Regions from separate parts of the Anaerobutyricum soehngenii genome, predicted to be linked through region 3. Evidence: predicted binding sites of a transcription regulator. Region 3 holds the regulator's gene; each other region holds the start of a gene.
The links. Region 3 encodes Rex, which represses fermentation and respiration genes when NADH is low (regulators of the CRP and FNR family bind a similar motif). Its sites were predicted from a motif close to ATTGTTAANTANTTAACAAT; they were not measured.

Region 1: the regulator Rex is predicted to act here: its motif matches at 4,830-4,849, upstream of FYJ25_RS03605 (acyl-CoA carboxylase subunit beta).
Region 2: the regulator Rex is predicted to act here: its motif matches at 3,564-3,583, upstream of FYJ25_RS08740 (glycerol dehydrogenase).

What each region holds. Positions count from the first base shown of each region.
Region 1 covers NZ_VULP01000004.1:103,710-114,544, reverse strand. The annotation lists gene FYJ25_RS03625 (oxaloacetate decarboxylase subunit alpha) at 1-1,197, opposite strand, end outside; gene FYJ25_RS03620 (sodium ion-translocating decarboxylase subunit beta) at 1,270-2,394, opposite strand; gene FYJ25_RS03615 (biotin/lipoyl-containing protein) at 2,481-2,849, opposite strand; gene FYJ25_RS03610 (OadG family protein) at 2,954-3,298, opposite strand; gene FYJ25_RS03605 (acyl-CoA carboxylase subunit beta) at 3,311-4,735, opposite strand; gene FYJ25_RS03600 (orotate phosphoribosyltransferase) at 5,453-6,094, shown strand; gene FYJ25_RS03595 (TIM barrel protein) at 6,978-7,991, opposite strand; gene FYJ25_RS03590 (ECF transporter S component) at 8,128-9,102, opposite strand; gene FYJ25_RS03585 (ABC transporter ATP-binding protein) at 9,106-10,835, opposite strand, start outside.
Region 2 covers NZ_VULP01000016.1:50,663-61,497, reverse strand. The annotation lists gene FYJ25_RS08760 (CDP-glycerol glycerophosphotransferase family protein) at 1-314, opposite strand, end outside; gene FYJ25_RS08755 (hypothetical protein) at 354-1,094, opposite strand; gene FYJ25_RS08750 (hypothetical protein) at 1,245-2,204, shown strand; gene pta (phosphate acetyltransferase) at 2,455-3,414, shown strand; gene FYJ25_RS08740 (glycerol dehydrogenase) at 3,652-4,749, shown strand; gene FYJ25_RS08735 (AAA family ATPase) at 5,220-8,537, opposite strand; gene FYJ25_RS08730 (metallophosphoesterase family protein) at 8,538-9,737, opposite strand; gene FYJ25_RS08725 (DMT family transporter) at 10,003-10,835, shown strand, end outside.
Region 3 covers NZ_VULP01000002.1:8,344-19,178, forward strand. The annotation lists gene FYJ25_RS01515 (YraN family protein) at 1-116, shown strand, start outside; gene pgeF (peptidoglycan editing factor PgeF) at 151-987, shown strand; gene FYJ25_RS01525 (DUF512 domain-containing protein) at 1,075-2,409, shown strand; gene der (ribosome biogenesis GTPase Der) at 2,402-3,727, shown strand; gene plsY (glycerol-3-phosphate 1-O-acyltransferase PlsY) at 3,728-4,360, shown strand; gene FYJ25_RS01540 (hydroxymethylglutaryl-CoA lyase-like TIM-barrel protein) at 4,795-6,189, shown strand; gene FYJ25_RS01545 (ABC-F family ATP-binding cassette domain-containing protein) at 6,325-8,253, opposite strand; gene FYJ25_RS01550 (redox-sensing transcriptional repressor Rex) at 8,441-9,103, shown strand; gene FYJ25_RS01555 (NAD(P)H-hydrate dehydratase) at 9,297-10,799, shown strand.

The sequences.
Region 1 (10,835 bases), on a different contig from region 3:
ATCGCCGATTGCCTTTTTCTGTACTTCTTTATTCATTGGTTTTACGGTCTGGCCGTATTCTCCACGAAGAAGGGCTTTTGACTCGTTTGTAATCATTTTATAACGCTCTCCGGTAAGTACATTTAATACAGCCTGTGTTCCGACAATCTGACTGGATGGTGTAACTAATGGTGGTTCACCGAAGTCTTTACGTACTTTTGGCACTTCCTCCAATACCTCATAGAACTTATCGGATGCTCCCTGCTGCTCTAACTGAGATACAAGGTTAGAAAGCATTCCACCCGGTACCTGATACATTAACGTCTTGATATTTACGCCAAGTACCTTGGGACTCATTAAACCATTTGCCAGATATTTCTCACGTATTGGGCGGAAATAGTCTGCAATCTCGCCTAAAAGCTTCTGGTCAAATCCTGTATCAAATTCTGTACCGCGGAATGTTTCAGCCATAACTTCTGTTGCCGGCTGGCTTGTTCCCATTGCAAATGGAGACATGGCTGTATCAATGATATCGACTCCTGCTTCTACTGCTTTTAAGTAAGTCATTCCACCGACACCACTTGTGTAATGTGTATGAAGTTCGATAGGAATGTTTGTTGCCTGCTTTAATGCAGTTACAAGGTGAGTTGCTTCATTCGGCACTAAAAGTCCTGCCATATCTTTGATACAAAGGGAATCTGCACCCATTTCTTCGATATTTTTCGCTGTCTTTTTCCAATAATCTAATGTATAGGCATCACCAATTGTATAAGAAAGGGCAATCTGTGCGTGTCCTCCCTCTTTCTTTGTTGCATTTACCGCTGTCTGTAAGTTTCTAAGGTCATTTAAACAGTCAAAGATACGAATGACATCAATTCCGTTTGCGATAGACTTCTGTACGAAATATTCTACAACATCATCCGGATATGGCTTATATCCTAAAATGTTTTGTCCGCGGAATAACATCTGTAACTTTGTATTTTTGAAGCCGTCTCTTAATTTACGAAGTCTCTCCCATGGGTCTTCCTTTAAGAAACGCAGGCAGGCATCAAATGTTGCGCCTCCCCAGCATTCTACTGCATGATAACCAACCTGATCCATCTTATCTACGATTGGCAGCATCTCCTCTGTTGTCATTCTTGTAGCAATCAGAGACTGATGTGCGTCACGGAGAACAGTTTCAACGATTTTAACTGGTTTTTTCTTAATTTCAGCCATAATTTCTCCTCTTTTATTTCAAATCACGTAATGAATTACTCTTATAAACTCATCATCAAATCTAACGATTCTTTATACACCAAAAATTGCCATAAAAGTTCCGGCTGCTACAGCCGTACCGATAACTCCGGCAACATTTGGTCCCATCGCATGCATCAGCAGGAAGTTCGATGGATCGGCATCCGCTCCAACCTTCTGGGATACACGAGCTGCCATAGGAACGGCAGATACTCCGGCAGAACCGATCAGTGGATTTACCTTTCCTCCGGTAACCTTACACATAAGCTTTCCGAAAATAACACCGGCTGCTGTACCAACTGCAAAAGCTACAAGACCTAATACTACGATTTTGATCGTGTTGACATTTAAAAACGCTTCTGCACTTGTTGTCGCACCAACGGATGTACCAAGAATAATAACTACAATATACATAAGAGCGTTAGATGCTGTCTCTGAAAGCTGTTTTACTACACCGGATTCTCTGAAAAGATTACCAAGCATCAGCATACCAACTAATGGTGCTGTTGTAGGAAGGATTAGACATACAACAACTGTTACGACGATCGGGAACATAATCTTCTCTGTCTTTGTGACCGTTCTTAACTGTTCCATCTTGATCTGACGTTCTTTTTCTGTTGTAAGAAGCTTCATGATCGGTGGCTGAATAATCGGAACAAGTGACATATAAGAATATGCCGCTACTGCGATCGGACCCATTAAGTCTGTCTGTCCAAGCTTTCCGGCAAGGAAGATAGAGGTCGGACCATCCGCTCCACCGATAATGGAAATTGCTGCTGCTGCCTTTCCGTTAAATCCCATAAGCATTGCGAGGAAATACGCACTGTAAATACCAAACTGTGCCGCCGCACCAAGCAGAAAACTTGCCGGGTTGGCAATCAGCGGGCCAAAGTCTGTCAGGGCACCAACTCCTAAGAAAATCAATGAAGGGAGAATACTCCATTCATCTAATAAGTAAAAATAATGTAATAATCCGCCTTCTTCCATAATGGACGGATATAAGTTAACTAGCAGCATACCAAAAGAAATCGGCACTAACAAAAGTGGCTCATATCCTTTGGCGATGGCCAGATATAAGAAGACTAAAGCAATCAGTATCATAATGAAGTTACCTGGCTTTAAGAATGCAAATCCGGTCTGTGCTGCGAGATTCGTCATTGTCTCTACAACATAACTCATAAATCTTCCTCCGTTTTATTTTTCAAATATGCTTTAGAGCATGTTTAAAAAATGCTTTCTACAAGATGTACGTTACAAAACACGCTCTAGTTCATTGTAGCCAGTACATCTCCGCCTTCTACCATATCTCCAACTGCTGCTTCCACACTTGCGATAACACCATCCTGTGCTGCACAGATCTCATTCTCCATCTTCATAGCCTCTAATACAAGAACAGCGTCGCCCTTCTTTACAGAAGCACCTGCCTGTGCTTTTACTGCTACGATCTTACCTGGCATTGGTGCTGTGATTTTTACGGCACCGGCACTTCCGGAAGTCTTTGGGGCAGCTTTCTTAGCTGGAGCCGGAGCGGCTGCTGGTGCACTTGCCGGCGCTGCACTTGCTTCTCCTGCACCTAATTCTTCTACTGCTACATCATAAGCAACACCATTAACTGTAATTCTATAATTTTTCATTGTAAATCCTCCTGAATGATTTTATGTACTTTTAAAATCTTTCTATATCTGACTTTTTAAAACTTTTTAAGGCTTTATAAAAAGATTCCAAGAATACATTTTTGCTATCTTCTCTTCACTCTCTTGATTGAACGGACAACCAGCTTATCTGCACTTACCGCTGTACCACTACTTGCTGCCATAATGGCTGCGGTAATCACTGCGACAAGTTCACCGTCATCTACAAGTTCCTCTTCTTCTGCTGCTTCTTCAATAATCGGACGCTTTGGAGCTGGTCTTTCCTCCTGCACAGCCCTTTTCTCTTTCCTGGAAGAACGGTTCTTCAACGCTCTTTCAATGGATGGGATATATACAAAAAGAGAAATCAGTAAAGAAATGAAAATCAGTACTGCAAATACAGTTCCCATACCCATCAAAGTATTTAATAAGGCTTGTTCAAATACGTTCATACTCTCACCTCACTATACTGCCGTATGCTTCTTTGTCACTGGAGTTACTTTCTTTCCGTAAAGCATTTCATAAGCAGCAATCAGACGCTTTCTTGTTGCGTCCGGCTCGATGATGTCATCTATATATCCTCTCTTTGCAGCTGCTAATGCACTGCTCTGTCCCTCTGCATATTCCGCAGTTTTCTCTGCAATCAGTGCCATCTTATCATCATCTGCATCAATTTCCTCTGCATACATGATACGGACTGCCTGTTCTGCATCCATCATTCCTACAGATGCCTGTGGCCATGCCAGAACAAAGTCAGCACCGATAGCTTTGGAATTCATTACTTCCGCAGCAGTTCCATAAGCCGCACCTGCAATGAGATTAACACGAGGTACACTAACCTGTGCAAGTGTTGTCGTAAACTTCGCTAATGCGAGTGCCTGCTTTCTCTCCTCATGTGCGTTGGCACGAAGCCCTGTCACATTCGTCACTGTAAGAAGTGGAATCGCAAATGCATCACAGAACTTAATAAATCTTTCTGCTTTTTCAAGACCATTCCTTGTTAAAACAGCCTCTCCGTCTACCGGCTGGTTTGCAACGGCACCTACCGTCTCGCCGTTCAAACGGATAAATGCGGTTACCATCTCTTTTGCATACATTGCCTTTGTCTCTATATACATACCGCTATCAGAAACAGACTTTAAAATAGCAGCCGCATCATAAGCTGCATCATTCAACTCAGGAATAATTCTGTTTAAATCATCATCGTTATCAAAGTATGCATCTTCCGCTTCATAATCAGAAGGAAGTACATCAACAAGAATTCGAAGCTGTTCAAGAAGATCTTCCTCTGTTTCACAGACAAAATCTACATTGCCAGCCTGCTCAGACTGGAACTGCGCTCCCGCTGTATTCTGACGGGATTCTTCATTCCCTGCTAATGCATTCGGACTGTTGATAAAGAGACTGCCGTTCTCCTTCTCCATCAATGTAAAATCAGACATAGCGGACATTACGGCACTTCCTCCTCCACACATTCCAAATACTGCAGAAATCTGTGGAATCATTCCGGATGCCTGTGCCTGTTTATTAAAAATAGTTCCGAAAGCATGAAGTGCATCTGTCGCTTCCTGTAACCGAAGTCCTGCACAGTCAAGCATTCCAATAATCGGTGCCCCTGTCTTCATCGCCAAATCATAAAGGGAAGAAATCTTCTTCGCATGCATCTCACCGACAGAACCGCCCAGTGCAGAAACATCCTGACTGTAAACATAAACCATACGGTCATTAATTACTCCATAGCCAGTGATAACACCATCACCTTCCACCTTGTTCGCACCGAGATTATAATCGGTATTACGAGCAGAAACATATCCGCCAACTTCCACAAAACTGTGGTCATCAAACAGATAGTCAATACGCTCTCTGGCATTCATCTTTGAATTACCCATATTCTTTCCTCCATAAAAAATACTATATTGTATACGTTGTTACTCTTTCATTCTATGTAATAATAACAAATTATTATCATAATAGCAACTATTTTCTGTTAGTTATTTAACATTTATTTTATTTCACACCATCTACTAAACAAACTAAAGATTATGCCTAGTTGCAATTTTTTTAACAATTCTTTCGATTTTCTTTCCTATTCTTATATTTTTTTCAAACAAACTTTCATTCTCTTCTCTTTAACTGTAAAAAAATCCATAATTACTGTTTTTATCTATTTTTATATTGTTATTTTGTTAACATTAATTAACATCTCATTACCATCCTACCCCGTCCACTTTTTTCGTCATTTTACACAAAATAGTTTCAGTATCAAAACATACTTCCGTCTTTCTATATAATTCCATTTGTAATTCAATCTTTTCAAACAAACGAACATCAAGATTTTATACACCATATTAAATCAAAGATTTAGTATCCAAAATCAATTTTGAACTATTTTTGTCAAACTTTTTTCATAAACCAATAATGCTTCCTTTCGTTTTATGCAACTGTATATGCTACCACGAAGTATTTTTCTAAAAAAAATCAGAAAAAAAATTATAAACCGCAAGAAAAACCTGTGATTTTGCACAATCAGTTCTTTATTTTTTCATCATAAACAGGTATAATATACAAAACAAAGTTTTTCTATTACATGTAAAGGGGGATATTCCATGGAAAACCGTAAAATTGAATTTCGTTCAAAAACCTGTAACCTGCACATCTCTGCCTATCCGGGACATTTTGCAACAAAACACTCCCACGTTAACTACTTCTTAGATATGACAACGTTAAAAATACGTCAGTCTAACGCAGAAGAAGCAGCAAAAGCTTTAGTTCCACTTTACAAACATAACACTGTCGTCGATACGATCGTATGTCTTGACGGAACAGAAGTAATCGGAGCCTTCCTTGCAGAAAAGCTGACAGAGAGTGGATTCTTCTCCTATAACCAGCATAAGTCTATCTATATCGTTACTCCTGAAATTGATACGGATGGACAGATGTTCTTCCGCAAAAATATCCAGCCAATGATCAAAGACAGAAATATTATCATTTTAATGGCCTCCATCACAACCGGTATCACAATCAACCGAAGCTGGGAATGTATTGAATATTATGGCGGTAAACTGCAGGGAATCTCTGCGATTTTCAGTGCCATCTCTGAATACGGCAACCTTCCTGTAAATGCATTGTTTACTACGAATGATATTCCTTCCTATCACACATATAGCAAACATGACTGCCCATATTGCAATAATGGACAAAAAATCGATGCGCTTGTAAACGGACATGGGTATTCCGAATTATTATAACTACTAATTTTGTAGATTTCGTATAGACGAAAAAAGAAATACTGGCATATCCCATCTGCTCTATAGTCGCTGTGTTTAAAATGCTCGTTCGCATCTTAAACACGCTCCGAAGCCGCATCTGGGATATGCCAGTATTTCTTTTTTCTGACTATACTAAATCCACAGTTGGTGAGAATGGGGGATTGCCCAGAAGGCTATGATTTTTAATCAAAGAACTATTCCGCATAAGAAAATAGCAATAGAGGTCAAAGCCTTCCGATTTACTATTTCATTCATTTAGAAGGAGACAGACGAAAATAAAAAGAATAGACCATAGGAAATGTAAAGATATCACTGCGTAGAAAATGCCTGTTCGGCATTTTTACTTGCTCTCACATTACATTTCCTATGGTCTATTCTTTTTATTTTCTGCTTGCTTGCTCCAGAAGGAAGAAATTCAATAGTCTTTGGGAAGGAAAGGGGGGAGCGGTCAGAAGATTGTGACTTATTCTGATTTCATCTCCACTATTCTGAACCTTTTTTCAAGTTTCACTAATGATAAGATGATACCGCATGCTATCACTGTACATGATAAATTTATCATTATAAAAGAAAATAATCTTCTGAACATTCAAGAATGCCCCGGCATTCTTGCTACGAGAGGTGGGAGTCATCTCACATCTGATATACCTTTCGAGCAAGCAGGAGTTTCCTGACTTCTCCCCCTTCCCTCCCCAAAGGCGATTACATTCATCCCTTCTGGAGCCAAAACACAGAAAAAAGGAACCATGCCATATCCCAGATGCGGCTTCGGAGCGGGTTTAAGATGCGGATGAGCATCTTAAACACAGCGACTACAGAGCAGATGGGATATGGCATGGTTCCTTTTTTCGTCTGTTTTCCCCTAATGAATCGTAATCCATTTCAAAATTTTGCTTTGGGCTTCTACGAATTGTTCATATTCTTCCCGGCTGTTTTGCTGATATTCCAGTGTGACATACTTTGGTGCTACGCGCTCTACAAATTCCCGGACACCTTCTCCGATAAAAGGCTGATGCAGATCAATATGACAGGCATGGTCATATGCAAGGCGAAATAGTTCATAAAATGGAATCTTATCAAAGTCTATCGGATGTTCTCTCCATTCTTTTCGCTGTTTTCTTACATAATCCCCTCCAAGTGACAGCTGCAGGTGCATTCCTTTAAACCAGTGGAGCATCTGTGCTTTTTCGTATTTGTCTATCATTTTATTCAGATATGCTACGGCATCTTCCGGAGTCTTTAGCTGTGTTGTTGTATTCATATAATGCCCGGTATCGAGCATGATTCCCTTTTTTTGTGTATGCATTCCTTCTATAAGCCGGCGGGTGAGGCGGACATTTTTCAAGGTAAGACCGCTCCACCAGAGATTCTCTACAAGAAAGTCGAATGGATATTCTTTTTCATCAAGGAGGGGATTGATGACCTCTAAGCTTGCATCAATCACTTCTTTATCTGTATAGCGGTATTTATAAATATAGCTCTCCCGAAGTGTCACTTCTGAAACATGGAAAACTACATACTTTGCTCCAACTTGTTCTGCATAGGCAAGATCGTCCCGCAAACTGTTCAGATAAGATTCCCTGCTCATTCCTCCAAAGTATTCCAGCCACTGCTCTCTTGAATCAAATTCCTGATCTAGGCGTTCATAATTCCCTTTCCACCAGTCCATCCAGAAAATATGAAAATACAGATGTACCCCGTTCACCATATCCGGCAGAATCTTTCCTTCATCTGGCTCGCCTGCCCGAATCACTTCCAGTCCATTTAATCCTCGTGACTCATAAGACTTTCTGATATCTTCACTATCTTTATAACGATTTAGCATCCCTTCATAAATTGAAAAATTCATGGAACGACATTCTGGTATTTTTTGCATAGTTTCCCCCTTCAATCTCGTATACTCTCAGAATCTTTCTAAGAATACATTTTATCTATACTTATCATCTATACTTATTTCAAAAATACCCCTGCATTCTGGCAATCTTTCTGAAATTCAAAAATGCCCCAGCTATTCATCTCATCAGATCATATTTTATTTTTATCCGCTGCAGCTTTTCCAACAATGGCTTTGCTCCAATCCACAGAAAAATAAATGTAGAACTGGCATGAACAAGATCTACCGGAATACCTGAAATATAGATTGCAAGCAGTCCTTCCCATGTAAAATCATACACACTCATAAAGAGAGCCGCTGGATTCATGATTCCTCCATAAATGAACACCGTCACAAGGAATCCATATATACAAAGGCTGAACCGTTTGGTCGGAAGCAGTCCTATCCGATAAAGGATTCCTGACAAAAATCCGATAAAACCCATCGCAAACATCTGCCATGGGGTCCATGGTCCCTGCCCAAATAAGAAGTTGCTGACTACCATCGTCATGGCACCAACTAAGAATCCTGCTTCGCCACCAAATGCGATTGCACTGATGATCACGATTGCTATAATCGGCTTAAAGCTCGGTATCATAAAAAATGCTGCCCGGCCGGCGGTTGCCAGTGCGACCATTGTTGCAAGAACAACTAGCTCTCTCACCTGAGGTTTTCGTCCCTCAAATACCATAAAAAACGGTAATAACGAGTATATAATGATTACCAGGCTAATAAAATAATACTTTCTTGGACCAAAAATCTTTTCAAATATTGTGCCAACGGCGGCAACATCCATAACATAAAATCCGACAGCAATTGTGAGGGGAATCGCTACAAGCAAGAGAAAGAGACTTACTCTGGTACGAACAGAAAGCCTGCGTTTTTCCTGCTTTTTCCAGATTTCGGTATCCATCTCAAACATATCATTATCTAAAATGACATCTCCCGCCCTGCCTTCTCCTGACAAATCTCCTGCTAATTCTTTTAAAGCAGAAACTTTCCTGCTTTTTGGTAAAAAGATACGCTTTATCTTTGCAGGAATCGTATCTTCATTCACAATCGGAGAAGCGTAAAATTCTTTCAGGAACTCCTGACTTGATTTCCAGTCTGCCATTGTTCACACTCCTTTTTTAAGACATTCCACAACGTCCTCCTCGGTAACCGCCATGGGAAAATACCTTCTAGCCATTCGGTTTGCCGCTGTTGTATAAAAATTATTTCCGGCAAAGAATTCTCCCGGAGTTCCACATGCCACAATATTTCCATCAAAAAATAAACCACATCGGTCTGCATAAGAAGCGCAGAACTCAATATCATGAGAAATCATAAAAACAGTTACGCCCTGCTCTTTGAGTAATGCCAGTATTCCGGCAAATTCTTTTTTAAAATAGCTGTCAAGTCCTTTGGTCGGTTCATCCATTAACAAAAGCTTTGGCCGCAATAACAAAATCTTAGCCAGGGCAAGCCTCTGCTGCTCTCCCCCGCTTAAGTCATACGGATGACGATGCAGTAATTCTTCCAAATGTGTTACCTTAATGATTCCTTCCACCGCATCCTTTTTATCCATGGCAAGCTGATATTCTTCATCCTTTTTCTCTTTTACACCGCCTACCATTTCAAACAGTTCTAATTCCACACTTTTCTTTACAAAAAGAGACTGTGGGTTTTGCGGCAGTACTCCAAGGAAATTGCGGAACAGTTCTTTATCGTTGTAACGACGGATATCCTTACCTTCTAAAAGTACTTTTCCACGATATGGCTTTCTCAAACGGCTCAAAAGTGAAAGTGTTGTTGACTTCCCGGTTCCATTTCCTCCAAGCAACGCAAAGAATTCTCCTCTCTTTAAGGAAAAGCTTAGTCCCTTTACGACATCCGGCAGTTCTTTATCATAGCGGAACCACAGATCATCACACGCTAAGATGATATCTTCTTTTTTCTCTTTAAACTTTTCTGTAATCTTAGAAAAAGAAGATTTTCCTTTTTGGGAATCACTCTCTTTTCTATATGAAGAAGATGCATTTGCTGGTGAAATGCCTTTTTTCTTACAAACTATGTCCAGCCACTTTCGCCCGTCACGAACAGTAATCGGGCAGGGCTGCTCTGACTCTACTTTGGCATAAACCTGCATCGGTACCGGCATAGCTAAAAACATCTCATGATTGCGCTTCTTTAATTCTTCTCCGATTTCCGACGGTGTGCCAACACATAAAATCTGCCCTTCATCCATGACCACTACCCTGTCAGCAGAAGGAAATACTTCCTCTAAACGATGTTCCGTAAGAATAATTGTCGTTCCAAGATCACGATTAATCTTCTTTACTGTTTCCAAAAAATCAGAAGCTGCAATCGGATCAAGCTGAGAGGTCGGCTCATCAAGAATCAGCATATCCGGATGCATGGCCATGATAGATGCCAGATTCAAAAGCTGTTTCTGTCCTCCAGAAAGTTCCGATACATTTTTATAAAACCAGTCCTGAATCCCAAAATAACTTGCCATTTCCGCTACCCGGATACGGATATCTGCGTTACTGTATCCAAGGCTTTCCAAACCAAATGCCAGCTCATGCCACACTTTATCTGTCACGATCTGATTATCCGGATTCTGTAATACATAGCCAATCCTCTGACTCTGCTCCCGGTTACTCATCTCCCCGATTGGTACTCCCTGAAAAAAAATCTCTCCTTTTCGCTTTCCATGCGGCGTTAGGGGAGTCTTTAAATGTGTCAGAAGTGTACTCTTTCCACATCCACTCTTTCCGCAAAGAACAAGGAATTCCCCGTCCTCCACATGCAAAGAAACATGATTTAGCGCCCTCTTTTTTTCTTCTGGATAAGCAAAACACAAAT
Region 2 (10,835 bases), on a different contig from region 3:
TATTTTGCTGTTGCAAGTTCTTTGAGCATTTCATTAACGCGCTGTGTAAACTCGCGTCCGCGGATAAAATTAAACTGTACATAAGAACATTTTAAATCATATTCGCCGGATTCTTCTAAAGCTTTATAAATAAGTTCAAATGAATTGGAAAGTTTTGTAAAACGCATTTCCAAAAACAGGACTTTATTCTCCTGTACAGGTTCAGTACAGTAGGAAGAATATACTTTTGGAAAATATACTTTATAGCGATAGTGTTTGCGGATTCGTCGTAACTTTGAAATGAATTTCTTTTTGAATTTTTTTAATACTGACATAATTTATACATACCCCTTTGTATTATTTATTTATGAGCTTTAAATCAGAGAAATCAGATTGGCAATTAGTGCGGAGATGATTCCGATAGAAGAAATCAGTAGATTCCATCGAAAGAGAATATCAATGCTGTATTGCAGATTCCAGTGAAATAAAACAGAAAGACCTGAAAGAATAAGAAATATAACCTCAAGAAGAATCAGGCCTTTGCAGGCAAGATGCATATCCTGTCTGCTTAATTCCATATTTAAAGAAATTCCCATAATGATATACAGGAATACAAACAGAAAGATTATATCAGAAGCTCGTAATTGTTGCAAGGCTTTCAGGGAAATTGCCCATCCTTTTTGGAAGGAAAAAGGGAGTGTTCTGATATTTTCCGGGAGAAACCGGCTGATAATATAAATAACGGCTGGTCCAAACAACAGTGGACCGATCCCGATAAAAAACTGCCCTAAATCTCCCTGCAGTTTTTGCAAAAAGGAATGATTTTCATGGTGCATTTTTACAAATCCTAAAGTTCCACCTGAATGAATCGCCTTTTTTGTGGTGCGGTACAGGCAAACCTGGTCAATATGGTATCCAAAGAAAAGGCCAAAGAGTAAATGTCCAAGCTCGTGAACAGGAATACCGATCAGATTAAAAAAGTCCATAATAAAATAGCCACACTTTTTGTTGGAAAAGTTTTGAATGGCTGAGTGTCTGCTTTTCCCGATAATAAATCCCAACAGGATTAAAACGAAAAGCAGCTTTAAATTAAGCTGTACGAAACAGGTAATCATATAGAATCTCCATAAAAGTCTTCGTTTATATATACTTACTAAATATAACATTTAATATTGAATTTTTTGTGAAAAACGTATAGTATAAATATAATATAGTATTTTTTTCAAAATTGCTATAATTACTGAGGAAAAAGAGGGAGAGAAGAAATGAATCTTATAATCGGAGTCGTAGTAATTGGAATTATTATTGCTGGGATTGCCTTTTTTATGGCTAGTAAGTCTGATTCAAAGAATACTACGAAAGAAGAGTTACAAAGTACTGCGAAAAGAGAGTCACAAAGCAGGACACAGGAAGAATTGCAAAATACTGCGAAAAGAGAGTCACAAAGCAGGATACAGGGAGAATCGCAAGGTACTACGCAAAAAGAGTCACAAAGAGAATTACAAAGTGCTGCAAAAAAAGAGTTACAGAATATTTCGATAAAAGAAGAGGCATCTGCAGATATGCAGGCAGTGAAACAAAAAGAGCAGTTATATCATTATATGACTCAGGAGCTGCAGAATTTGGTTTGTGTTTATAATAAAGAGGAATGGAGTCAGCTTAAAAAGCTTGGGGAGATATCTCAGGAATTATATAAAGAAAAGAATGATATTATTGAAGGGCTTTCTACCATTACAGGAAGAATGGTAAAAGAATACTTTACCTGTGTAGATTTCCGGGAAGAGGAAGGTAAACTTGTAGGATATGTAAATGATATCGAGAAGTTAAAGCAAGTGTTTTTACAGTTTATGATGCCGTTTTATCCATATTATTACAAAGAGCTAAGTGAAGGGGGACTTCGTTATACTGCGCTTCTCCATCCGAATACGCTACGTCTGTTCCAGCAGCTTACCGGTAAAAAGTTCAGACCAGGATATCGAAATCGCTATTCCACAGGTGTTCGTGCTTTTGAGTGGGATAAAGATCGGTATAAAGTATACGGAAAAGATGGAAGACTTTTATGTGATGCTGTTTTTGATTCGGATGGAATAAAAGAAGGTTACGGACAAAAGAAATATTTGGATAAACAACATCCAGACTGGGATATTGTGGAAGAAGGAACCTGGAAAGAAGGCGTATTCCAGAGTGGAATATTACGTTATAAATATAAAAAATCTGTACAGTAATACCTTTGTTGTGCAGTTTGCTTAGCAGATTGTTTTATGATCCATAGTGGAATTCTATTATGTACAAAGAAAAGTGCATAAATTTTTGTATTTTCTTTCGAAATAGCTTGAAAAGCGGAAACAAAACCGATACAATAAAAAATGTGTGTGCAAGTTCGTGCGATAGTTCATTGCGCGATCTGCAGTCGAAAGATTTTAGTTATTTGGATTTTGTTAGGTATATGACTGAATAACAGGAGGTAAATAAAACATGTTTAAAAAATTATCAGAGCAGTTAAAAGCAAACCCACGTACTATTGTTTTTACAGAAGGAACAGATGCCCGTATTCTTGAAGCAGCAGATAAACTTACAGCAGAGGGAGTTCTTGGTGTTATTCTTCTTGGAAAGGCTGACGAAGTAAAGGCAGCAGCAAAAGAAACCGGATTTAATATTGATAAATGTCAGATCATTGATCCGGAACAGTATGCTGATATTGATGCGATGGTTGATGAGATGGTAACATTAAGAAAAGGCAAGATGACACCGGAACAGGTTCGCGATGCTCTTTCTAAATCAAACTATTTTGGAACAATGTTAGTAAAGATGGGTAAGGCTGATTGTCTGTTAGGAGGAGCAACTTATTCTACAGCAGATACAGTACGTCCTGCATTACAGTTAATTAAAACAAAACCAGGTAACAAGATTGTAAGCTCCTGCTTTATCATGGTAAAAGGTGATAAGAAGTTAGCAATGGGAGATTGTGCAATTAACATTGCTCCAAATGAAGATGAATTAGCAGAGATCGCTATTGAGACTGCAAAGACAGCAAAAATCTTTGGTATTGATCCAAAGGTTGCTATGTTATCTTATTCTACATATGGCTCTGGAAAGGGCGAGATGGTAACATTAATGGCGAATGCTACAAAGAAAGTAAAAGAGATGGCGCCAGACTTAGATATTGACGGTGAGCTTCAGTTTGATGCAGCGGTAGCACCGGAAGTTGCAAAAGTAAAATGTGCAGGTTCTACAGTAGCAGGACAGGCAAATACTTTTATCTTCCCAGAAATCAGTGCAGGTAATATCGGATATAAGATTGCTGCACGTCTTGGTGAATATGAAGCAATCGGACCAGTTCTTCAGGGACTTAATGCACCGATCAATGATTTAAGTCGTGGATGTAATGCACAGGAAGTTTATAAAATGGCACTTGTTACAGCAGCATTAAGCTAAACTTAATATTATTTTCGATAATAACTTCGAATAAAATAAATAGAAACGGGAAATGGATATTATAGTAGTAACTTTACAGAAACAACTATCGCATCTGTTTCCTGTTTTTTGTCTAATTATACAAAGAACTGTTGCTTTTTTATTAGAAAATTGTTATAATTATAACAAGAAAACCGGGGTTACAAAGCGGTTTTTGTAGCAATTTTTTTCTATTATAAGAAAGGATGGTATTTTTTTATGGCAAACATTATTATCAGTCCAGCGAAGTACGTGCAGGGAAAGGGAGAGCTTGCGAATATTGCGCAGTACGCTACAAAGCTTGGAAAGAAGCCTTTTATTTTAATTAGTGAAAGCGGAAAGAAACGTGTTGGTGGAATTATCGAAGATAGTTTCAAAGAGACAGGATGTGAACTTGTTTTTGAAGCATTTCATGGGGAATGTTCTAAAAACGAGATTAACCGCCTGGTTGCTATCGTAAAAGAAAAAGGCTGCGATATGGTTATCGGTGTCGGCGGCGGAAAGATTTTTGATACAGCAAAAGCCGTTGCTTATTATGTGAACAGTCCGGTTATCGTATGTCCTACCATTGCCGCAACAGATGCACCTTGTTCTGCCCTTACTGTAGTTTATACAGATGATGGCGTATTTGAAGAATACTTATGGTTACCGGCAAATCCAAATCTTGTTTTAGTAGATACCGATATTATCGCAAAGGCTCCGGCGAGACTGTTAGTTTCCGGTATGGGTGATGCACTTGCAACATATTTTGAAGCAAAAGCCTGTCAGGCAAGCAATGCAACTAGCTGTGCAGGTGGTCATATTACAATTGCAGCGATTACTTTGGCAAAAGTTTGCTATCAGACATTAATAGAAGAAGGTGTAAAAGCAAAACTTGCAGTAGAAGCTGATGTATGTACTACAGCAGTAGAAAAAGTAATTGAAGCAAACACACTGTTATCTGGTATGGGATTTGAAAGTGGCGGATTAGCTGGCGCACATGCCATCCATAACGGCCTGACATGTATTAAAGAATGTCACCATTTATATCATGGAGAAAAAGTTGCATTTGGTACATTAACACAGCTTGTACTTGAGAATGCCGATGAAGATTTATTAGATGAAGTAATTACTTTCTGCATGGATGTTGGACTTCCTACTACATTTGCAGATCTTGGAATCGAGAATCCAGATAAGGATGCTCTTATGGAAGCAGCAACATTAGCAGCTTCCCCAGATGACACATTAGGTAATGAACCATTTGAAGTTACACCAGAGAAGGTATACGCAGCAATGGTTGCAGCAGATGCCTTAGGAAGATACTACAAAGGTTTTTAATTACTGATTTATAGTTTACGAAAAAAGAAACAATACCATATCCCATCTGCTCTGTAGTCGCTGTGTTTAAGATGCTTATCCGCATCTTAAACACGCTCCGAAGCCGCATCTGGGATATGGTATTGTTTCTTTTTTCTGTCTACTCTAAATCCGTAGTTGGTGAGACGGGGGATTGCCCAGAAGGCTATGGATTCTTGGGAAATTAAAGTTTAAAGGATTGACTCATTTCTTCTGGGTGTTTCCATTTGATATAGAAAGCGTAGAATTTTGGGGAACCCCCTTATTTTTTTACACAAAATCCTGATTTCCTCTGTGGCCAAAGAACAGAAAACCAGAAACTTTATATAAAATAAAATATGATGTCGGAGCAAGTAAAAATGCCAGTCAGGCATTTTCTACGCCGCGACTATCTTCACATTTTATTTTATATAAAGTTTTGGTTTTCGTTTCTTTAGTCCATTAAATCAGGATTAGGAATATTCTAATGTAATCTGGCTGCCTTTTTGTGATAGATCTGATGGAGTGACAAGGAGCTTTACGGGAACTCTTGTCTGAATGGCCTCTACATGACTGATGATGCCAATACTTCTCTTTTTGGATTGAAGCTGTTCTAAACTATTCATAACAGTGTCTAACAGATCGTCATCTAAACTTCCGAATCCCTCATCTAAGAAGAAAAATTCAAGTGGTGCAGCTCCATTAAGCTGGATGGAGGAAGAAAGCGCTAATGCTAATGCGAGGGATGTAATAAACATTTCTCCGCCGGAAAGAGTATCGGAAGGGCGTATGGCACCGCCGTTCTTATTATCCCGTATAATAAATTCAGCGGATTCGTTAATTTCGAGAGTGTAGTTTCCACCAGATATCTTTGAGAGAATGACGGAAGCTTCTCTGGCGATATAGGCAAGCTTTGCCTGGGCCACATATTCAATGAAAGCGTTTCCCTTGAAAAGCTGTTCTAATTCTTTTATCATATCTTTTTTATGTGTTTCTTTTTCCCATTGTTCTTCTAATTTTTGCTTTTCAGTGAGTCTTTCTGTCATCTCCTGAATCTGATGGTCTAAAAGGAGAAGGGAAGAAGTTAGAGTATTAATTTGGTTTCTGGCAGAGTCCCGTTCTTCTTTTTGTCTGCGCCAGTCTTCTTCTTCAATATGACGATTTCCAAGCTTATTTTTTAAATAAAGAATTTGTTCTTCGGTTTTTCTTGCAGAAGTATAGTAGGTGTCAATTTCGTTGTGAAGTTGATTTATTTGTATTTCTTCCATGTAGTAACATTCAGGCTGTTCCTCTTCTTTAAAACCGAGCATATTTTTTTGGTTTTGATAAAGCTGCGTCATTTGCTTTAAATGTGTATGTGAAGAAGCGGCAGTGCTTTCGCAGGAGCCAAGTTCTTCTCGTTTTTGCTGCAGTTCTTTTTGTTTGTTTTGGTAGACTTTTTCTGCTTTGGAAAAACAAGTTTTGATATTTTCCTGTTTTTCTTTGACCTTATTTAATGCCAGAGGAAAATCCATATCGAAAGAGAACTGTTTTGGAATTTTTTCGGTTTGTTCTGCAATTACTTTTTTGCAGTTATCAATGGTTGCAGTGAGGGATGAACTTTCATTTTCTAAAGATATAATCTGGGAAGAAAGACTATCTTTCTCAGAAAGGAGGATTTCTAAAGAAAGGCGTTTTTCTTTTAAAGCTTTTTCTTGTTTTTGATGATGTTCTTCCCTATTTCGAAGGTTTTTAAGAGCAATAGAAAAATTTTCGATGTTATTTTCTTTTCGAAGAGAAAATATTTTTTCTACATAGTTTTGGAGGGTAGCGTGCTGTTCTTTCAGGAGTGTGTTCTGCTCTGTATACTGGTTTTCCTGCTGTTGAAGGTGTCCTTTTGCCTGTAAATATTCAGCATGCTGTCTGGAAATGGCAGAATAATCCGGTACGATAGGGGGATTATTCGGAGTTTTTTTCTGTAGATCAGGGGCAGAAATCATATCAGAGAGATCGTTTTGGGTAGTGATTTCCAGAGCCTCTTTTAGATTTGGGAGTTGTGTATTTAGAGAGGCAAATTCTTTTTCAATCTGCATGATTCTATTCTGCAATTGCTGTATATTTTTTTCTAGATTTTTTTGCGTTTCTTCTAGATCTTTCAACGAAAATGGGGAGGATTCTGTTGGCAGATCATGTTTTTCATAAGGAATACCGCAGACGGGACAGACCACACCTTCTTGTAATTCTTCACGTAAAAGCTGAGCCATATGATTTTGCTGCAATAATTTTTGCTGCTGCTTGTTTTGAGTTTCTTTCTCTCTAAAATCAGTTAATTTTTCAGTAAGATCAGAATGTTGTTTTTCTAAATAAGAAAGTCGGTGGGAAAGTTGTATATAGCTGTATTCTAATTGCCTTTTTTTTAGAGTAAAGGCTTCTTTTTCTGTTATAATCTTTGCTTTTAAGTCAGATAAAACCTCTGAATTTGTTGTATAATTCTGATGCTTTTCCCGATAGTTTTCTTCCATGATATTGCCCTTTTCTAAAAGAGCTTTTTTTTCAGCAGTAACTTTGTCTGCATCTAGTTCCGCTTCTATGTTTTCAATCTGTTTTCGCATGTCTTCTTCTTTTTTTAATTGGCTTTGCTGCTTTTCTTTTAAAGGAGACAATGTTTTTAAAAGTTCCTGGTTTTGTCTTTCGTAATCTTTTTGTGATTTAGACCAGGATTGTATTGTGTTGATAGTGGATAGAGAGTTTTCTAATAATTGCTCTTCTTTTTGAAGGGCAGGGAGAGTTTCTTTTTGTGATAGATGGACTTCATCATATGCTTTTTTTGCTGCTTCAAAAGCAATGTGAAGAGAATCTACTTCTTTTTGAATATGCTGCAATCTTTTTTCTGCTTCTTCACAAATGCTTTTTGTCTGTGAGACCTGATCAGAAAAAGAACGAAGCTGATTGGCTTTTTTTGCAGTATCAAGCTGCTTTTCCTTTTGTTTTATGGAAGAAAGTTTCTTTTCATTTTCTTTTTTTTGTTCTTCTAGGGGAGAGAGTTCCTGCTGTAAGGAGAAAAGTTCATTTGTTTCTTCAAAGTTTTTTTCTAAAACAGTGAGCTGTTCAGAGAGAGTGGCGCACTGTTTGGTATTTTCTTTTTTTTCTTTTTTCAATGAAGAAAGCTTCTGGGAAGAGATATCTTCATATCCCTTTTTTTCTCCGGAAAGAGTACTTAAAAGTAAATCTTGTTTTTGCCTTGCGCGGGCAATTTTACCGGTAAGTTCTATTCCATATTTTTCAAGGTGAAAAATACGCTGAAGCATAATGCGTCGTTCTTTGTTTTTCAGACGGAGAAATTCACTGAACTGTCCTTGCGGAAGAACGACCGTCCTCATAAAGTCTTCGCTTGTAAGTCCAAGAAGACGGATACATTCATTTGTAACTTCTGTAGGTTTGTCAGCTAAAACAGTTTCAGTATCTCCCTCATACAAGATAAGACGTCCGGTTGTATTTCTTACTGTAGAAGCGCTATTTCCTGTGTGATAGCGAAAAGAACGTTCTGCTAAGTATTTGCGTGTCTTGTCTGTTGTGATGGAAAAAAGAAAGGAAACGTTAGCCTTTTTTTCGTTGGTATTGATAAAGTTTTTAGTATCGCGGGGGAGTTTCGCATATAAGGCAAGAGTCATCGCATCTAAAATGCTGGACTTTCCGCTTCCGGTAGGACCAAAAATTCCGAAAAGTCCCTGCGAAGTCAGTGTTTCAAAATCAATGATCTGTTCTTCTCGGTAACTATTAATACCAGTCAGTTTTAATTGAAGTGGTCTCATTTAGTTCTCCTCCATAATCTGCATCAAAAGAGCGAGTGTCTCTTCTCCGATATCAACCTGAAATCTTTTCCGGTAAAAATTTTTAACAAGTTCATCAAATGGCTGTTCTCTAATATCAGAGGCGGAAAAGTCATCAGAGGCATTCTCTGGTAAAACAGGAGTAATCGATAGAATGTCTGTTTTTAATGTCTTCATTTTTTTGATATCTTCTTCGTGAATATAGTGGTCGGTCTTAATCTCAAGGTATACCCAGCAGTCCCGCTCTTTATTTTCTTCGCATTTTTCAATCGCTTCTTCAATGTTTTCACAATGCCATATTTCGATTGGTTTATATACAGGAAGCGGCAGTTCATGAATAACGCAGGGAGAACCGGCACGAAGTTCTACGGAGATAACCTGTTTATGAAAAGAAGTTTCCTTAATATTAAAAGGAAGTGGAGAGCCGCTGTATCTTGCATTTGGACAGCCGGGAACCTTCTGTGGTTTATGGACGTGTCCAAGAGCGATATAGTCTGCTGTCTCAGGAAAGATATCTCCTCCGACCATATAGCTTCCGCCAAGCTGTATACTTCGTTCGGAACCATCTTCAATGCTGTCCATTACAAAGAGATGGCTTGCGATAAGATGTATGGAATCTTTATGAAAATGTTCTTTAAGAGAAGAGAAGAGTGCAGACATTTTTTCTCCATATGAAGAGGCTTTCTGTGTTTCATCGTCTGTTTCATTAAGATATACTTCATTCAATCTTTTTTCACTTGGAAAAGGAACAAGAAGCATATCAACTTCTTCATTATTTATAATTGCGTGAAAATATCCCGGGGCACTTTCTGTAATTTCGTGTTGGCCATATATCCCGGGAGTGATTATGGAATTTGGGGTGCCGGCCATAACAATGCCATGATCTCGTGCGAGTGGTCCAGAGGCAGTCAGGCGGTCAGGATTATCATGATTTCCGGAAATCACAACCGTCATACAGCTGCCATTTCTTGAAAGTTGTTTTAATGTATCATAAAAAAGCTGTTCCGCTATGGCAGACGGATTATAATTATCATAAATATCTCCGGCAATAATAATCATATCTGCTTGTTCATCTTCACATATTTTTATAAAGTCTTTTAAAAACTGCCGTTGTTCCTCTAAGCGGGTGTAACCTTCGATATTTTTTCCAAGATGCCAGTCGGCAGTGTGGATTAACTTCATAAGTTAATCACCTCCTTTATCATGTTCCGCGGGTTTCAAAGTCAAACACCCCCTATCGTACAGGCACGAACGGAGTTTTGACCTTTTGACCCTGACATCATTGTATAGTATCTTATTTTTAAATGCAAGAATACAGAACAAAGTTTCTTAGGAGAAATGAATTTGACAGACGATGGATAGCTAGTATAGAATAGAACAGCAAAATCAAATGTTAAAGGATTGCGATAATTTTGTAAAATATGTGATAAAACAGGAGGAAAGTAATTTGAAAGAACAATGGATGCAAAAGACAGGCGTTGTATGGTTTTTAGCTATGATATGCTGTCTGCTTTGGGGAAGTGCATTTCCCTGTATAAAAATAGGATACAAGATGTTTCATATTGCATCAGCAGATGCTTCATCACAGCTTTTGTTTGCAGGATGCCGATTTTTTCTTGCCGGTTTTCTTGTGCTTTTGCTTGGGACTTCCGGAAAGTATAAATTAAAAAAGATGGAAATTCCCATGGCAATGATACTGGCAGTTTTTCAGACAATATTACAATATGTATTCTTTTATATGGGACTGGCTCATGCAACAGGAGTAAAGTCTTCAATTATTAACGGAGCGAATTCCTTTCTGGTTATTTTAATTGCCAGCCTTATATTTCATCAGGAAAAGCTGACCGGACCGAAAATTATTGGCTGTGTTATTGGTTTTGCCGGAGTGATTCTTGTTAATCTTGGTGGCGGAGGATTAGATATGAGCTTTCACTGGAATGGAGAATTTTTCATACTTGTTTCCACAGTGTCCGCTGCGTGTTCTTCTGCATTTATTAAAAAGTTTTCTACAAAAGCAAACCCGGTTCTCCTTAGCGGCTGGCAGTTTATGATGGGTGGTACAGTGCTTATCGTTATGGGAAAAATAATGGGTGGAAAACTTCGTTTTGAGGGAATCGAACCATTGTTCCTGTTGCTGTATATGGCTTGTATTTCAGCGGTAGCTTATACAATCTGGTCTTTACTTTTGAAATATAATCCGCCCTCAAGAATTGCAGTATTTGGCTTTATGAATCCGGTGTTTGGTGTAATGCTATCAGCTCTTTTATTAAAAGAAAAAGG
Region 3 (10,835 bases):
ATTATCGTATGAAAAAACAGCTTATGGACACAACTGCTGTTCGATTTGATGTTATAGAAGTAGATAAAGATTTACAATGTCACTGGATAAAGAATGCATTTGAGTTTCAGGAATAAGTGTTGGATTGAATTAGAAACAGTGGAGAAAGCTATGAAGTTTGTATATGCTAATGAGAATCATTCGACAATGATAAATGAGAAAAATGGTGTAGTATTCCTTACATTTCCAAAGCTTGTGAAGGCTGGAGTATGTCATGGGTTTTCTACTCGAATCGGCGGTGTAAGTGAAGGATATCTTTCTTCAATGAATCTGTCATTTACTCGTGGAGACGATCCACAAAAAGTACAGGAAAATTTTCAAAGAATCGGAGAAGCAATTGGTTTTAATGCAGCAGATCTGGTGTTGTCTTCTCAGATTCATGAGACCAGAATTCGTAAAGTTACAGCAAAGGATAAGGGCGATGGCATTGTAAGAGAAACAGTGCCGGGAATTGATGCACTTATTACAGATGAGAAAGGGATTCCCCTCTATACTTCTTATGCCGATTGTGTTCCTCTTCTTTTTTATGATCCAGAACATCATGTGGCTGGAATGGCTCATTCTGGCTGGCGTGGTACTGTAAAAAAGATTGGAGCAAAGTTTGTAGTATATATGCAAAATGAATACGGAAGTAAGCCAGAGAATATTATTGCGGCAATTGGTCCGTCTATTTGTCGAAACTGCTATGAAGTTGGTGAAGAAGTTGCAGATGCATTTAAGAAAGTGTTTTTGCCGGAGGAAATACCGTTGATCATGGATGATAAAGGTAATGGAAAGTATCAGTTGGATTTATGGAAGGTAAATGAACTCATACTTACACAGGCGGGAATCCGTAAGGAGAATCTGGATATCACAGACATTTGTACCTGTTGTAATAGCGACAAGTTATTTTCACATAGAGCAAGTCATGGGAAAAGAGGAAATATGGGCTGTTTTATGTGTCTATAACTTTTTAAAATCTCGCAGCAAGAATGCCGAGGCATTCTTGAATTATGTGATTTATGTCAGGAATCTTTGAATAAATGGAGAAGAAGAATGAAAAAACATTTGCATATTATTGCCTCGGTTGAATCGGGAAGTATTGCTGAAGAACTTGGTTTAGAGCCGGGGGATGCCATAGAGGAAATCAACGGAAATGAAATAGAAGATATATTTGATTATCAATATTATGTGGAAGAAGAGTATTTAGATGTGCTGGTTCTCACAAAAGACGGGGAAGAGTGTGTATTGGAGATTGAGAAAGATGAGGACGAAGACTTAGGAATTACTTTTGAATCTTCTCTCATGGATGAATACCACTCCTGCTGTAATAAATGTATGTTCTGCTTTATTGACCAGATGCCTCCGGGAATGAGAGAAACACTTTACTTTAAAGATGATGATTCACGTTTGTCTTTTTTACAGGGGAATTATATTACATTAACCAATATGCGTGATAAAGACATCGAAAGAGTGATTCGGTATCATTTATCACCAATTAATATCTCTGTTCATGCAACGAATCCAGAGCTTCGATGTAAGATGCTTCACAATCGTTTTGCAGGAGATATTTTAGAAAAAATAGGACGACTTTATAAAGCAGGCATTCGCATGAACAGTCAGGTCGTACTGTGTAAAGGACTGAATGACGGAGAAGAACTTGATCGGACGATATCTGATCTTGGAAAGTTTCTTCCGTACATGGAAAGTTTATCTGTCGTTCCGGTTGGTCTTACAAAGTACAGAGAAGGGCTTGCTCCGCTTGAACTTTTTGAAAAAGAAGATGCAGGTAAAGTACTGAAGCAGATTCATAAATGGCAGGATTATTTTCGTGAAAATTATGGAACAACCTTTGTTCATGCAAGCGATGAATGGTTTATTCTCGCAGAACAGGAATTCCCAGATGAGGCGTATTATGAAGGCTATGGACAGCTTGAAAATGGTGTCGGTATGATGCGGCTTTTGCTAGAGGAAGTAAAAGAACGCCTTGAAGAACTTACCGGTGATAATCGGGAAAAACATGTGGCAATCGCGACAGCGAAACTTGCTTATCCAACGATTAAAAAGCTTGCAGCGGATGTGGAAAAGAAATTCCCTGGTATTAAGATAGCTGTGTACTGCATTATTAATAAATTTTTTGGTGAACATATTACAGTTTCGGGTCTTTTGACCGGACAGGATATTATTGCACAGTTAAAAGGAAAGATGCTTGGAGAGGAACTACTCCTTCCATGCAATGTGTTAAAAGCAGATGAGGATATTTTCCTTGATGACATTTCATTAAAGGAACTTTCCGATTCTTTACAAGTTCCCGTAAATATTATACAATCAGAGGGAAGAGACTTTGTTGATAAAATTATTACGATAGAGAATGGAGGAAATTATGAGTAAACCGGTTGTTGCGGTGGTAGGCCGCCCGAATGTAGGGAAATCTACGCTGTTTAATGCGTTAGCAGGAAGCAGGATTTCAATAGTAGAAGACACACCAGGAGTAACAAGGGACCGTATCTATGCGGAGGTCAGCTGGTTAGACTATCAGTTTACCCTGATTGATACCGGAGGAATTGAACCTGAGTCTGATGATATTATCATTTCACGAATGAGGGAACAGGCAGAGACAGCAATTATGACAGCAGATGTTATTTTGTTCCTTGTAGATGTACGTCAGGGACTTGTAGATGCAGATTTTAAAGTGGCAGATATGTTACGCCGTTCGCATCGTCCGGTTCTTCTTGTCGTAAACAAAGTAGATAACTTTGAAAAATATATGCCGGATGTCTATGAATTTTATAATCTTGGTCTTGGTGATCCGATTCCTGTTTCTGCACAGGGCAAACTTGGAATAGGTGATATGTTAGATCATGTAATTGAACAGTTTGAAACACCGGCACGAGAAGAGGAAGAGGAAGATGAACGTCCGAAGATTGCGGTAATCGGTAAACCGAATGCAGGTAAGTCTTCGATTATCAATAAGCTTCTTGGAGAAGAACGAGTGATTGTATCTCCGGTTGCAGGAACGACAAGAGATGCGATTGATACAACGGTAAAGCGTAATGGTCAGGAATATATCTTTATTGATACAGCGGGGCTTCGTAGAAAGAGTAAGATTAAAGAAGAATTAGAGCGTTACAGTATTATTCGTACCGTTACAGCCGTAGAGCGTTGTGATGTTGCCGTTTTGATTATTGATGCAACGGAAGGAATTACGGAGCAGGATGCAAAGATTGCAGGAATTGCCCACGAACGTGGTAAAGGTATGATTATTGCAGTGAACAAGTGGGATCTTGTGGAAAAAGATAATACCACGATGAAGAAGTTCACAGAAAAGATTCGCGAAAAGCTTTCCTATATGCCATATGCGGAACTGATTTTCCTTTCTGCAAAGACAGGACAGAGACTTCCAAAGCTTTTTGATATGATTGATGCCGTAATTGAAAACTGTGCCCTTCGTGTACAGACAGGTGTCTTAAATGAAATTCTTACCGAAGCAATGGCTATGAAGCAGCCACCATCAGATAAAGGTAAGCGTTTACGAATTTACTATATTACTCAGGTTTCTGTAAAGCCGCCGACATTTGTTATGTTCATTAACGAGAAGAAACTGACACATTTTTCATATACCAGATATATTGAGAATCAGATCCGTACGACATTTGGTTTTCGTGGTACTCCGATCCATTTCATCTATCGTGAGAGAAAGGAGAAGTAAATGACTGCTGTATATTATGTGCTTGTAATTGTGGTAGGCTATTTTTGCGGCTGCATTGAAAGTGGTTACCTTGTAGGAAAGTTATGCGGAATGGATATTCGTGACTATGGAAGCGGGAATTCTGGTACAACGAATGTACTTCGTGTACTTGGTAAAACTCGTGCATTACTTACTTTCCTTGGAGATGCATTAAAAAGCTTTGTTCCGGTACTTATTGTAAAGTTTGTATTATGTCCGGCTGTACCAGATTTGAATGCAGAACTGATTCAGCTTGTTACAGGGTTTGCGGCAGTAATGGGACATGATTATCCTGTTTTCTTAAAGTTTAAAGGAGGAAAAGGAATTGCGACAACAGCCGCCGCAATGATGGCTTTTGACTGGAGAATCGGTTTATGCTGTTTTATTATCTTTGTGACAGTCACAGCTGTAACAAGATATGTTTCCTTAGCTTCGATCCTATTATCAGCAGGTATCGTAGTAGAAATTCTTATTTTTCATCCAGGAAGATGGGATTTATTTGCGATGTGTGTCCTTTATGCATTTTTTGCAATTTATCGCCATAGAGCAAATATTGGCAGACTTTTATCTGGAACGGAAAGTAAGATCGGACAGAAAGTAAATGTTAATAAATAATAATTTCCGGTTTTAGATTGGAAAGAATAAAAACGATATATCTCATCTGAAGTTTTGAGATGCGTTCAAGATGCAAGAACATTTTTTACGCAGCATTTACAGAACAGGTGGGATATATCGTTTTTTGTTTTTCTTTTATTTGAAACGTAGACAGGAACTCTTAGATATGACGCTGTGCAATGATAAAGTAAATGAAGGAAAATGAAATGTATTATGCGAAAGAAGATATAAAAAATACTATCTCTTGACAAATTTAACTTTAATGATAGAATAATAACGGGAATAAAATGAAGTTTTTAAAAATGATTTATGCAATTCAGGTTGCTCGACTTGAAAGTCAGGATACTTTTGGAAACTATGCTATACTATATGGGTTTTTATAGATTGTGAATTGCCGTCATATTAATAAAAGAAATGGAGATAGAACTATGGAAATGGATAACCGCTCAGTTCGGCTGAACAAAAAATCAAATTTATTGAAATTAGATGAATATATGTACCCGCTGGTTGATACGGATAAGCCTAATGTATTCCGTAATCTGTTCCCGTATGAGGAAGTGCCGAAAATAGCCTTTAATGACCGAATCGTACCTCATGAAATGCCGGAAGATATCTGGATTACGGATACAACTTTCCGCGATGGACAGCAGTCAAGAACGCCGTATTCAACAGATCAGATCGTGCATATATATGATGCATTCCACCGCTTAGGAGGACCGAAAGGAATTATTCGTCAGTGCGAATTTTTCTTATATAGTAAAAAAGATAGAGATGCGGTATATAAATGTATGGAAAAGGGTTATAAATTTCCTGAAATTACAAGCTGGATTCGTGCAAGTAAGAAAGACTTTGAATTAGTAAAAGAAATTGGTTTAAAAGAAACCGGAATTCTTGTAAGCTGTTCTGATTACCATATTTTCTATAAAATGAAAATGACAAGAAAACAGGCGATGGAACATTATTTAGGCGTTGTAAGAGAATGTCTTGAAACCGGAATCAGTCCAAGATGCCACCTGGAAGATATTACCCGTTCTGATATTTATGGATTTGTTATTCCATTTTGTCTGGAGCTTATGAAATTAAAAGATGAGTATGGTATTCCTGTAAAAATTCGTGCCTGCGATACGATGGGATATGGAGTAAACTTCCCAGGAGCTGTGATTCCACGTTCTGTGCCGGGAATTATTTATGGATTAAAAGAACATGCCGGAGTACCATCAGAATTACTAGAATGGCATGGTCATAATGATTTCTATAAAGCAGTGAATAATTCTACAACAGCATGGCTTTATGGAGCATCTGCTGTAAACAGTGCATTATTTGGAATCGGTGAACGTACAGGAAACACCCCGCTTGAGGCAATGGTATTTGAATATGCCCAGCTTCGTGGAACATTAGACGGAATGGATACTACAGTTATTACAGAACTGGCAGAGTATTATGAGAAAGAGATTGGATATCACATTCCGGAAAGAACACCGTTTGTAGGAAAGAACTTTAATGTGACAAGAGCCGGAATCCATGCAGATGGTCTTCTTAAAAATGAAGAAATCTATAACATATTTGATACAGATAAATTGTTAAACCGTCCGGTGCTTGTAGCGGTATCAAATACAAGCGGACTTGCTGGAATTGCCCATTGGATAAATACTTACTATCGCTTAAAGGGAGATAAGGCAGTAGACAAGAAGAGTCCACTGGTAGCCGAGGTAAAGAAGTGGGTTGATCAGGAATATGAAACAGGTCGAGTAACTGCAATTACAGATGGCGAATTAGAAAAAGTAATTAAAGAAAGCAGCAAAAAATTAAATGTTAACCTAATCCCATAAATCAGTTAAAAACAGAACTTAATACGAAGGATTTAAAGTAGACAGAAAAAATAAAAAAACGATATATTCCAGATGCAATTACAGGGCGGAGGAATATATCGTTTTTCTGTCTATATCGAATCTACAAATTAAAAATTATTCTGATAATTCTTCCCATTTGTCATAGAGTTCTAGTAAGGTAGATTCATTTTCTTCAAATTTAGTATTGAGTTCCATAAGTTTTGATACATTGGTAGCATTTTCAGGTAATGCCATTTCATTTTTTAACTGATCATTTTCTGCTTCTAAGCGACTGATTTCTTTTTCTGTCTTCTTTAAATCGTTGGCACGCTTACGCTGTTTTGCGGCCTCTTCACGCGAACGTTTCCAGTCCTCCTTGGCTTTTTCTGGAGAAGGGGCAGGAGATTTATCAGCGGAGGCAGCAAGTGTGATGTTATCGCTGTCAGCAGATACGTTTCCAGCTTCTTTTTGTTCTAAGTAATAGTTGTAGTTGCCTTTATAGTTTACGATGCCTTCTGGGGATAAGTCCAGGATTCTTGTGGCTGTTTGATTAATGAAGTAACGGTCATGGGAAACGTAAAATACAGTTCCCTCATAGTTGTTAATCGCTTCTTCTAAAATTTCTCTGGACTGGATGTCTAAATGGTTGGTCGGCTCATCAAGAATGATGAAGTTCGCATTGGAAAGCATGAGTTTAGCGAGAGAAACTCGTCCTTTTTCGCCACCACTCAAAGTGCCGATGACCTGAAATACATCTTCGCCGGTAAAAAGAAAGGCAGCAAGAACATTTCGGATGCGGGTATTAGTCAGCTTTGGATAGGCATCAGAAATTTCATCAAAAATTGTTTTGGAATCGTCTAATACATGTTGTTCCTGATCATAATAACCGATAGAGACCTTAGAGCCATAGCGGATTTTTCCAGAGTCAGCACGAAGCTGGCGGTTAATGATTTTTAAAAGAGTGGTTTTTCCGGTACCGTTGGCACCGAGGAGTCCAACAACTTCCCCACGTTTAATCTGAACATTTAAATTACGGAATAAAGCCTTATCACCAAAAGATTTGGAAAGTCCCTCAATAGTAAGAACATCGTTTCCACTAAGTACTTCCGGTTCTAAAGTGATACGCATCTTACTATTTAAAGTCACAGGTTTATCGACAAGTTCAATTTTACTAAGCATTTTCTCCCGGCTTTCCGCACGTTTGATGGACTTTTCACGATTGAAAGAGCGAAGCTTTGTGATTACCTCCTCCTGATGGTGGATTTCCTGTTGCTGATTCATGTAAAGTTTCATCTGGGCATCACGCTGTGCTTTTTTCTTTTCGGCGTAAGCACTGTAGTTGCCGTTAAATACCTGACTGTTTCCACGCTCGATCTCGATTACTTTATCAACAACTTTATCAAGAAAATAGCGGTCATGGGAAACAATAAGCACCGCACCCCGGTAGTTAGAAAGGAAAGTTTCTAACCAGCGAATGGATTCCATATCAAGGTGGTTAGTCGGCTCATCAAGTAAAATGAGATCTGGGTGCATCAGAAGAATACGGCTGAGTGCTACGCGGGTTTTCTGCCCTCCAGAAAGAGTATGGATTGGTGTGTCAAACTGGCTTTCATCAAAGCCGAGGCCTTTTAATACACCGGTAATTTCGCTTTTCCAGGCATAACCGTTTGCCTTCTCAAAGTGGTCAGTAAGACGGGAATAACTTTCCATTGCTCTTTCTAATGCTTCACCGGACAAAGTACTGATATCTTTTTCTAATTGACGTATTTTCTTTTCCATTTCGATGATATCTTTTTTTGCATCAAGCATTTCTTCATAAATGCTGCGATGAGAACTTACGTCGATGACCTGGGATAAGTAGCCATAAGTAGAGCCTTTCTGAAAGATAACCTCCCCATGATCTGCCTCATATTCTCCAGTGATAATTTTGAAAAGAGTTGTTTTACCGGCACCGTTGATACCGATTACAGCAGCCTTTTCCCCTTCATTAATTAAAAAATTAACATTATTTAATACGGATTTTCCTCCGAATGCTTTTTCGATTTTCTGACAGGCTAAAATCATAATAACCTCCAAATTGATTATATTATTATATAGAAGAAATATTTCTGATGTATTTTATCATGAAAGAAATAATAAGTAAATAAGTGTTGGAATTTTTAACAATCCTATTTGACATTAAAACTATTTTTGTATATAATTGATTAAGTAAAACTTGAGAATGGGAATTTTTTATCAAAGGGAGGATCTTATGCCAGACAATAAAGCAGTTGTAAAAACAGGGAATGAAAAGTCAATTTCTCCGGCAGTGATAAAAAGATTACCCCGGTACTATCGGTATCTTGGAGATTTACTGAAGAAGGATGTTGTTCGTATTTCTTCGAAGGAACTGAGTCAGAGAATGAACGTCACTGCTTCTCAGATTCGTCAGGATTTAAATAATTTTGGTGGGTTTGGTCAGCAGGGGTATGGTTATAATGTAGAGTATCTTTATAATGAGATGGGTAAGATTCTGGGTCTGGATAGAACAAATAACATCGTTATCGTAGGTGCGGGTAATCTTGGTCAGGCGTTGGCGAATAACCAGGATTTTGACAGTAATGGATTTAAAATTATCGGACTTTTCGATGTGAATCCAAGATTAATTGGTATGACAGTGCGGGGTGTGGAAGTATATGATATCGACATGCTGGAAACATTTTTAAAAGAGCATGAGGTAATGATTGCTGCATTAACGTTACCGAAGTCAAAAGCAGTAAAGGTTGCAGAAAAGTTAGTTGATTTAGGAATTAAGGCATTATGGAACTTTGCACCAGTAGATTTACATTTTTCAGAAGATATTCTGGTTGAGAATGTACATCTTGCAGAGAGTATTATGACATTGTCTTATAGAATTCACAGTCAGAATCAATAGAATAATTATTACAAAGTATATATTGTAAAAGAAAGTAAAGAGATGAAAAGCTGTGTGATAGAAAGCATTGTTTTTCATCTCTTTTTGCTGACTGCTCAATCGCAAATTACGTATGTATGCTCGGAATCTTCTTACAACAGTAAGTACAGCAACGACTCTGGGGTACATTTTTTAAGAAACAGGAGGTTTAAAGATGCGTTACGTTGCTTCGAGAGAAGAAATGCAGCAGATTGATGCGTATAGTATAAATACGATGGGGATTCCTGGTATTGTTTTAATGGAAAAGGCGGCGCTTGCTTTAGAAGAAGTCTTTTTAGAGAGAGTATCAACAAAGAGTCATGTACTTATTGTTACGGAAAAGGGCAATAACGGTGGAGATGGTCTGGCACTTGGGCGTCTTTTATTAGAAGATGGATACAATGTTGATTTTTATGAAATCGGAGCGATTCCACATGATTCAGATTCTCATCAGATTCAGAAGAAAGTTTTAGAGCAGATGGAAGCGCAGTTTTTGATGGAGTTTCCAGAAGAAGAATATGATGTGATCGTCGATGCTGTTTTCGGTGTCGGATTAAAAAGAGAAGTAGCTGGACAGCACAGAGAAGTGATCGAGAGAATGAATCAGAAGAAAGCGTTAAAAGTAGCGGTTGATGTGCCATCGGGTGTAGATGCTTCAACAGGACAGATTCTTGGTATAGCTTTTTGCGCGGATTTGACGGTTACGTTTGGACTACTAAAAGCTGGGCTGCTCCTGTATCCGGGAGCGGATATCAGTGGAGAAGTTATTGTAAAGGAAATTGGATTCCCAAACAAAGCGGTAGAAAAAATTGCTCCGAAGATGATTTCTTTTGTAAAAGAGGATCTTGCTCTGCTGCCAGAACGAAAAGCCTGGACGAATAAGGGAAATTATGGGAAGGTATTATTGATTGCTGGGGCGAAAAACATGGCTGGAGCAGCAGTTTTAAGCGGAACGGCAGCTTATAAAAGCGGAAGTGGGCTGGTACGGATTTTTTCCTGTGAAGAAAACCGGGTAATTTTACAAGAAAAGCTTCCGGAAGCGATTCTTACAACATATGATTCAGAAGAAAAGGCGGGAGAGATTTTGCCGGAAGCGATTTCCTGGGCATCAGTTATCGGTATTGGTCCAGGAATTGGACAGAGTATATTTGCCAGAAGATTATTAAAGCAGGTTCTTGCATTGGGAAAAGTCCCGCTTGTGATTGATGCGGATGGATTAAATAATCTGGCTGTTTTATTGAAAAATGATAGAGAGATAAAACAATTATTCTATGAATATAAGAGTGGAATCATATTAACGCCACATCTAAAAGAGATGTCCAGGCTGATAGAAGAAGAAATAACGGAGATTCAGAGTAATCTGCCAAAAGCAGCGATGAAGATAGCAGATCAAGATCATATAATCGTCCTAAAAGATGCAAGGACAATTGTATCTGATGGAAATGCTCCTTCATATATTAATATGAGTGGAAATAATGGGATGGCAACAGGCGGAAGCGGTGATGTTTTAACCGGAATAATTTGTGGTTTTCTGGCAGGTGGGCTTAGTTTGTTAACTGCAGCACGATTAGGAGTGTATTGTCATGGACTTGCGGGAGATGCCGCCTCAAAAGAAAAGGGATATTATAGTGTACTTGCAGGAGATTTGCCGAATTATCTGGAAAAAGTTTTGAAATAAAAAATTTCAGGGGAAAGATCAAAAAGAAAAAATCAG